2 regions of the Pseudomonas arvensis genome follow, and region 1 is predicted to be linked to the other one. Evidence: riboswitches for the same ligand, from Rfam matches in the RefSeq annotation. Region 1 holds a riboswitch; the other holds the start of a gene.
The links. Region 1 has a riboswitch for cobalamin ahead of AB3G88_RS18560 (ABC transporter substrate-binding protein). Riboswitches for the same ligand answer to the same signal wherever they lie in the genome.
Positions count from the first base shown of each region.

Region 2: it holds a riboswitch for cobalamin, as region 1 does, so the genes downstream of both, AB3G88_RS11705 (CbtB domain-containing protein) here and AB3G88_RS18560 (ABC transporter substrate-binding protein) in region 1, are expected to answer to the same signal.

Region 1 covers NZ_CP162038.1:4,132,411-4,136,482, reverse strand. The annotation lists gene AB3G88_RS18570 (ABC transporter ATP-binding protein) at 1-473, opposite strand, end outside; gene AB3G88_RS18565 (FecCD family ABC transporter permease) at 470-1,486, opposite strand; gene AB3G88_RS18560 (ABC transporter substrate-binding protein) at 1,483-2,493, opposite strand; cobalamin riboswitch at 2,609-2,802, opposite strand; gene AB3G88_RS18555 (DNA/RNA non-specific endonuclease) at 2,840-3,769, opposite strand; gene AB3G88_RS18550 (M4 family metallopeptidase) at 3,903-4,072, shown strand, end outside.
Region 2 covers NZ_CP162038.1:2,598,524-2,602,595, forward strand. The annotation lists gene cobM (precorrin-4 C(11)-methyltransferase) at 1-451, opposite strand, end outside; gene AB3G88_RS11695 (cobalamin biosynthesis protein) at 522-914, opposite strand; gene AB3G88_RS11700 (CbtA family protein) at 911-1,615, opposite strand; gene AB3G88_RS11705 (CbtB domain-containing protein) at 1,627-1,815, opposite strand; cobalamin riboswitch at 1,912-2,117, opposite strand; cobalamin riboswitch at 2,160-2,360, shown strand; gene cobW (cobalamin biosynthesis protein CobW) at 2,454-3,515, shown strand; gene cobN (cobaltochelatase subunit CobN) at 3,519-4,072, shown strand, end outside.

The DNA of each region.
Region 1 (4,072 bases):
GGCCGTTGCGCCAGGGCGCGGGCGATGTGCACGCGCTGGCGTTCGCCGCCGGAGAGGCTGCGCCAGGCGCGTTGGCTCAGGTGGGTGGCGTCCACGTCGTGCAGGGCCTGGACGACGATGGCGTTGTCGTCGCTGGACCACGGGCTCAGCGCCGACAGCCACGGCGTGCGGCCCAGCGCCACGGCGTCGAACACGCGGATGGCATCGTCGGTGTCGGCTTGTTGCTCCACCACGGCCAACTGCTGCGCAATGGCGCGGCGCGAAAGGTCGCCCAGCCGCTCGCCGCCCAGCCGCACCTCCCCTGACGCCGGTGTGCACAAGCCCGCCAGCAGTTTGAGTAAGGTGGATTTACCAGAGCCGTTCGGGCCGACAATCCCCAACGTTTCGCCCAACTGCACCTCCAGATGAATGTCACGCAGCAACTCGGCGTCGCGCACCTTGAAGCCTAGGCCGGTGCAACTGAGTACGCTCATCGTGCATTCCTCCGGCCGATCAGGATCAACGCAAACACCGGCGCGCCGACCAAGGCCGTGACCACGCCCACCGGAATCACCTGGCCTTTGATCAAGGTGCGCGACAGCACATCCGCCGCGATCAAAAACAGTGCGCCGCCCAAGGCGCTGGCCGGCAGCAAACGCGAGTGCCCAGTGCCGAGCAGCAGGCGTACCGCGTGGGGGATCACCAGGCCGACAAAACCGATGGAGCCGACAATCGACACCATCACCGCCGTCACCAGTGCCGCGCAGCCCACCAGCACAAATTGCACGCGGCGTACCGGAATGCCGAGGGACGCCGCCGAGTCGCTGCCAAAGGTGAACGCATCCAGCGCACGCCGATGCCACAGGCACACCGCCAAGCCGGCCACTGCCACCGGCACCGCCAGCCACACCGACGGCCAGCGCACGCCGCTGAGGTTGCCCAGCAGCCAGAACATGATGCCGCGGGCCTGCTCGGAACTGGCCGACTTGGTGATCAGGAATGCGGTGAGCGCATTGAACAGCTGCGAACCGGCGATGCCTGCAAGGATGATCTGGCCGGTGCCGCTCATGGAGCTGCTGGCCCGCGCCAGCAGGATCACCAGGGCAAACGCCGCCATGGCGCCGACAAACGCGCCGGCCGACAGCGAAATCAACCCGCCGCCCACGCCCATCAGCGCGACCAATACCGCGCCGGTCGATGCGCCGGCGCTGATGCCCAGCAAGTAAGGGTCAGCCAGCGGGTTGCGCAGCAACGACTGCAAGATCACCCCGCAGGTGGCCAGCCCCGCACCGCATGCGGCGGCGACCAGGGCGCGGGTCAGGCGGTAGTTCCACACCACGCCTTCGTCGATGGGGTCGAGCAGGTAGCCGGCGTTCCACAGTTTGTTGGCGAGCACTTGCAGCACCACTTGCGGCTCGATGGCGGTTTCGCCGATGGCCACGCCGGCGAGTACGGCGATCAATAGCAGCGTCAGGGCGAGCAGGGTGCGGATCACGCTTTTATTCATTTGTGCAGGTCGTAGCCGTCGATGGCGCCAGCCAGTTGTTCAAGGCCATCGAACGTGCGGATGCTGGCCTGCAGCGCCAGGGCGTCGAGGATGATGATGCGGTTGTTTTTCACCGCGTCCATGTTGCGCGTGACCGGGTCGCTGCGCAGGAAGGCGAGTTTCTTTTCATGGTCGTCGGCGGGGTAGCGGCGGCGGTCCATGCGGGCGATCACCAGGAAGGTCGGGTTGGCCTTGGCGATGGTTTCCCAGCCGACGGCGGGCCACTCTTCATCGGACTGCACCACGTTGTGCAGGCCGAGGGTTTCGAGCATGAATTCGGGGACGCCCTTGTGGCCGGCCACATACGGGTCGCTGGCCATCTCGGAGCTGGAGAACCACACCAGCGCGCTGGCGTGCTTGAGGCCCTTGCTCTGCACGGTGGCGACGGACTTGGCCAGGCGCGCCTTGAGGTCATCGTTGAGCTGTTGGCCGCGCGCCTGTACGTCGAAAATCTCGGCCAGCTGGCTGATGCTTTTGTAGATGGTTTCGATGCGGAACGGCTCCAGCCGCGTGCCGTCGGCGCCCACCAGGTTGTCCTTGCCTTCGCAGTCGGAGGGCAGCAGGTAGGTCGGGATCTTCAGTTCATGGAATTGCTCGCGGGTGCCCACCACACCTTGCGGGCCGACCACCCATTCCAGCTCGGCAGCCACCAGTTGCGGGCGCTTGGCGATCACGGCTTCGAAGCTCGGCTCGTTGTTGGCCAGGCGTTCGATCTTGTCGTTCTGCGCCTGGTACTGGGGCAGCACACGGTTGAACCACAGCGAGGTGCCGACCACTTTATCGCCGACGCCCAAGGCATACAGCATTTCGGTGGCGGCCTGGCCGATGGTCACGCTGCGCGCAGGAGCTTGCGGGAAGGTCACGGCATTGCCGCAGTTTTCGACCGTCAGCGGGTAGTGAGTGGGCGCCGCTTGGGCCAGGGCACAGAAACCCAGGCCGGTGATCAGGGCAATAACGCGTGGCAGCATCGGGCGATCTCCGTGTGAACCGTAGTTGAAACAGGGGCAGTACGGCTCGGAAATACGCCCTCGAACGCTGCCGGTCGGGCAGGCAAGGATGTCCTTCCCGGACACCCCGCCGGTTAGTGATTGTGCTGGGCCGGCAGGTCTCCTGACTGATGCGTCGTCGCCACGCTCCGACCTTCCCGGACGAGGTCCAGTGGCGTTAAGGAGCAGGCTCGGCACCTACAGTTGCGGGGGCAGTTTCGATTGGCGCCGCGGGCGGCGTTTCGAATTCCCTATTAGTCCCATGGGGGAACCGGCGGCGGTATGGTAGTTGATTCAGCCTCGCAGAGGGAGGCTGAAGTTCAGTGGCTCACAGACGAATGTCTTGGGGGCCCTGGATCAGCGCTTCAATTCGCGTGCCGGTGGCGCGCTCTTCGTTGCTGAACCCGTCGTAGTCGGCCAGGTTGCCGAAACGGATGCCGGTCAATTGCTCGATCTGGATCACGCTGCGCTGGTAGGTCCGCAGTTGGCCAAATACCAGCTCAAGCTGACCCAATTCGCGGCTTTGGTCGATCATGTAGGCACTGGCCGACGGCTTGCCGTCGTCGCTGAGGTAGGCGACCACTTTCCAGAACGCCTTGGGGATTTTGACGCCCCGGTACACGCGGTCATCGTCGCCGAACACCGGCCCGGTAAACACCGTGGCCCGCGCTTTCCAGCGTTGCGTGTTGTCGAGGATGTAGTCTTCCAGCTCCAGCCAGGTTTTCTGGTTAAAGCCGCTCATCTGCGGTGAGCAGTTGGTGAAATGGAACGTATCGAGGTTGGCGGTTTTTGCCTCGTCGCCCCAATTGGGATCCTGGCGCCGCACCAAGTGGCCGCGATCCAGGCCATTGCCGGCGTAGAGGTCTTCGCCTATCTGGGCGTCGGTGGGCAGGCGGCCGTCGTAGGCCCAGGTGTCGTTGCTGCGCACAATATCCACGTGTTTCCCGCCGTCGATATTGACGCCCACGTAGAGTGCCAGTCGTCGGGCGCGTGACATCGTGATGGAGAAATGCGTGTAGTCCAGGCGCTTTGGCTGCGCGTCAGGCGCCAGTGCCTGCGCCACGGTGGGCCAGGGCACCTCGAAGCTACCGAGGAAATCGTCGGCGTACCCCTGGCGGTTTTTCAGGTCTTTGGCCGGGGTAACACGCGGCGTCGCGGCCCGGGCTTCCAACAGGGTTGGGCTGGCCGCGAGCAGCGGCCGCAGGTCGGCGAGCCGGGGGCGATAGGTCAGGTCGGCGTTGGCTTTACGTGCTGGCATCGGGCGGTCCTCACGGGTGTTGGATCAACATGACTGCAACATAGGTTGATGACAATTAATGTCGAGTCAAGCCATGGCGGCTATCCTGAAAACGGTCGTCCAGACGCTCACCCCTCGCAAAAGGAGCCAGCCAATGTGTGTTCGCCAGCCTCATCGCAATCCGATTTTTTGCCTGATCCCGCCGTACATGCTCGACCAGATCGCGCGCCACGGTGATAAAGCCCAGCGCGACGTCGCGTTGCGTACGCGGGCCAAGGACAGCACGTTCCGTTCGCTGCGCATGGTCGCGGTGCCCGCCAAGGG
Region 2 (4,072 bases), 1.5 Mb from region 1:
TGTCGAAGTCCTCGCCGGCCGGCATGCTGGTTTTATCGGCATAGCGGGTCAGGATCACGCTTTGGGCGATGTCCGGCAGAGTCAGTTCGGTCTCCAGCAGCGCGGCGCAGGCCGCTACGGCGGTGACGCCAGGGATGATCTGGAATGGGATGCCCAGTTCACGCAAATGACGGATTTGCTCGCCGATTGCGCCGTAGAGGCTCGGATCACCGGAGTGCACGCGCGCGACGTCCTGGCCTTTGCCGTGGGCAGTCTTGATCAGGTCGATGATCTGCTCCAGGTGCAGTTCGGCGCTGTTCACCACCTGTTCTGCCTGATGCCCCTCCAGGACCGCAGCGGGCACCAGCGAACCGGCGTAAATGATCACCGGGCAACTACGGATCAGCCGCTGGCCTTTGACGGTGATCAATTCCGGGTCGCCGGGGCCTGCGCCGATGAAGTAGACGGTCATTGGGGAGTTCCTGTCAAAAACGGGCGAGCATGAAGATTGCTCATGATCGGGGAGGGCGATTATCGGGGGTTTAACCGGCGCAGGCCAACGCAAAGGTGGCTTGGGCGGTTTTTTTGCGGGTGATGAGCAACCGGGCAGGAGCGCCGCAGAGCTGTTCCGCAAGGGCCAGGGCGGCGCTTTCGGCGATGCCGTAACAGCCCGTATGGGCGAACGCGACGGCGGACTTGTGGCTGAGTCGGTCTGCATAAGCGGCCAGTTGCTCGGCGCTGAAGCACTGCAAAGGCAGATTCAACTGCCGCGCCAGCGCCAGCAAGCCTGGCTCGTCCTGTTTGCGGTCGATGCTGGCCAGTGCGGTGATGCTGTGGCGATCAATCCCGCCCTCGGCGAGGGCGGTATCCAACAGCGCCAGCAGGGCGTGAGCCGCACAACCGCGCTGGCAACCCAGGCCGACCACGTAGGTCATGCCGAGTATTGATCGTCGCGGTTGCGGCGGAACAGCCAGGCGCTGATCAGGCCCAGGGCCAGCCAGAACGCCACGTTGGTCAGTTGCGAGGCGATTTTGAACTGCGCTTCCAGGGCTTGCGGCGCGAGCATCGCATGCACTTCCGGTTGCGGCGCGCCGATCACGTGCGGTACCGCAAGGATGGCAGCGCCGAGCACTTTGAGCAGCCAGTTGCGGCCGAACACGATGAGCGCAATCCCGGCAGCGGTGGAGGCCGCAGTGCCGATCCACCACGTCTGGCGCAGCGCCAGATCAGCGGCTGCCGTGCCCGGCAACTCGGGCGGCAGGCCCATCGTCGGTGCCAGCACAAAGGTCGCGTAACCGGCCAAACCCCACAGCAGGCCTTGTGCCGTGCGGGTGGGCGCACGCAAGGTGTAGAGGCCGGCCAGCATCAGCGCGAAACCGACCGCTACCACCAGGTTGCCACCCGTAGTGGACAGCACGCGCTGCCAGCCGTCTTCCGGCTCCCAGGCTTCGGCATCGTGGGTGTGGGCAGCAGCGCTGGCGGCGTGTTCGTGCACCACTTCGGTGGCTGCAGGGGCTTTTTCAAAGGTTTCCGCCTGCAATATCAGCGGGGCGACCCAAAAGCTTTGCAGCAGGGTCAGCAGCAGGGCGGCCAGCAAGCCGGTGAACCCTGCGGTTTGCGCAATACGCTTGATCATGTCGGCAGGTCTCAGTGGCACGGGAACGCGGCGCTGTGGCGAGTATCGTGGGCAGCGTTGTGCACCGCCTCGATATGCGAGAAACCGGCGAAATACACCAGGCACGCGCCGAGAATCGACGCACCGATGGCGGCGGTCAGGCGTTGGCTCAGGGTAGAAGTGCTGCTGGCGGAGGGCGAAGTGCTGCTGATGATCGACATGGCGCGTCCCTTTCAGGTGTCTGGGTGAAACGAGCGCATGAAAACCCCGCGAGCCAGGCACGCAGGGTTCCGAACAGCGCCCGCCCACCGCGGGTTTGTTATCTGATTTTTCGGGCCGGTCTCCGGGCTTGCGAGGGACACTGGGTCTATAAAGCATCGCCTTCCCATGCCGTACTGGCACAGTGGATCTGACGCTTCACTCGCTTACCGTTGCGGGGGCAGCACCGGACTGGTCATGGCGTGCATGATTTACCGGTTTCCCGTTTCACCCCGTGAGGGGCACCCGAAACAAGATGTGTAGGAGAGCATGGGCGGGGGACGGTAGTCAAATGCGGCAAGCCCCTGTAGCCTTGCACCTTCGAGGTTCTTCGGCCCAGGCCGAAGCTAAGAAGGGAACGCGGTTCAAGCCGCGGCTGCCCCCGCAACTGTGAAGGGTTCATCCGACTGCCACGCCACTGCCATCAACGGCGGGAAGGCGCAGTCGGCGCCGGTCTCGCGACCCGCAAGCCCCAAGCCAGGAGACCTGCCTCGCAACCGATTTTCCAATTCAACCGGGCGGGGTGATCCGGTGACGAAATCCGCTTCTGCGCCATGCCGCAGGGCCTATCGTCCCGTATGCCCGCCCCCAAGGGCATCCGATGAAAACACTGGCCAAACTTCCCGTCACCATCGTTACCGGCTTCCTCGGCTCGGGCAAAACCACCTTGCTGCGCCATATGCTCGACAACGCCCAGGGCCGTCGCATCGCCGTGATCGTCAATGAGTTCGGCGAGCTGGGCATTGATGGTGAAATCCTCAAGCAGTGCTCCATTGGTTGCACCGAAGAAGAAGCCAACGGCCGTGTCTACGAACTGGCCAACGGCTGCCTGTGCTGCACCGTGCAGGAAGAATTCTTCCCGGTGATGCGCGAGTTGGTCGCCCGTCGCGGCGACCTTGACCATATCCTTATCGAAACCTCGGGCCTGGCCCTGCCAAAACCACTGGTACAAGCCTTCCAGTGGCCGGAAATCCGCAGCGCCTGCACGGTAGACGCGGTGATTACCGTGGTCGACAGCCCGGCCGTGGCCGCTGGCACCTTCGCTGCGTTCCCCGATCAAGTGGACGCCCAGCGCAAGCTCGACCCGAACCTGGACCACGAGTCGCCGCTGCACGAGCTGTTCGCCGACCAACTGGCCAGCGCCGACCTGGTGATCCTCAACAAGTCCGATCTGATCAGCCCGCAAGACCTGGCCCGTGTCCGCCTGGAAGTCGCCGAAGAGCTGCCGCCAGCCGTGAAGATTATCGAAGCCAGCAGCGGTCGCGTACCCCTGGACGTGCTGATTGGCCTGGGTGCTGGGTCCGAAGAGCACATCGACGGTCGTCACAGCCATCACGATCACCACCACGAAGGTGAAGACGACCACGATCACGATGCGTTTGACTCCATCTCCATCGACCTGCCTCAAGCCGATGAAGCGCTGCTGCTCGACGCCTTGACCCAGCTGGTGGTGCAGCACGGCATCCTGCGCGTCAAAGGCTTCGCCGCGATCCCGAACAAACCGATGCGCCTGCTGATCCAGGGCGTGGGCACCCGTTTCGACAAACACTTCGACCGCGCCTGGACGGCCGATGAAGCCCGCATCACGCGCCTGGTGCTGATCGGCCAGGACCTCGACGCGGCCGGCCTCGAAGCGCAATTGCGCGCCGCGCTCAGCGTTTAACCCATGCACCTGCTCAGGACTCAGCCCGGTGGTTTCGTCGCGGACGACAATATTGCCGACCTTGGCCAAACGCCCGCCGAGCTGGTGATCCTGTGCAGCGGTGATTCCAGCCTGGCATTGTTGGCCGAAGCGGCCCAGCAGTTACCCGACGACTACCCCAGCCTGCGCCTGGCCAACCCGATGCAAGTGCAGAACCATGCCTCGGTCGACCTGTATGTCGATGAGGTGCTGCGCCACGCCAAGGTCATCCTGATTTCCCTGCACGGGGGCATCGGTTATTGGCGCTACGGCATCGAACGCTTGGTGGAGTTGGCGGAGCGCGGCGTGCAGTTGATTCTGGTGCCGGGAGATGATCGCCCGGATCCGGAGCTCAGCGGCCTCAGTACCGTCGGCGTCGAGGTTCGGGATCGCCTGTGGCAGTTTCTGCGTCAGGGCGGGCTGGCCAATGCGCTGGATTTCTATCGCTGCCTGGCCAGTGGCTATCTGGACCGCGATTACCCGTGGGCCGAACCGCAAACCCTGGCGCGCACGGCGATCTATCACCCCCATAAAGCCAA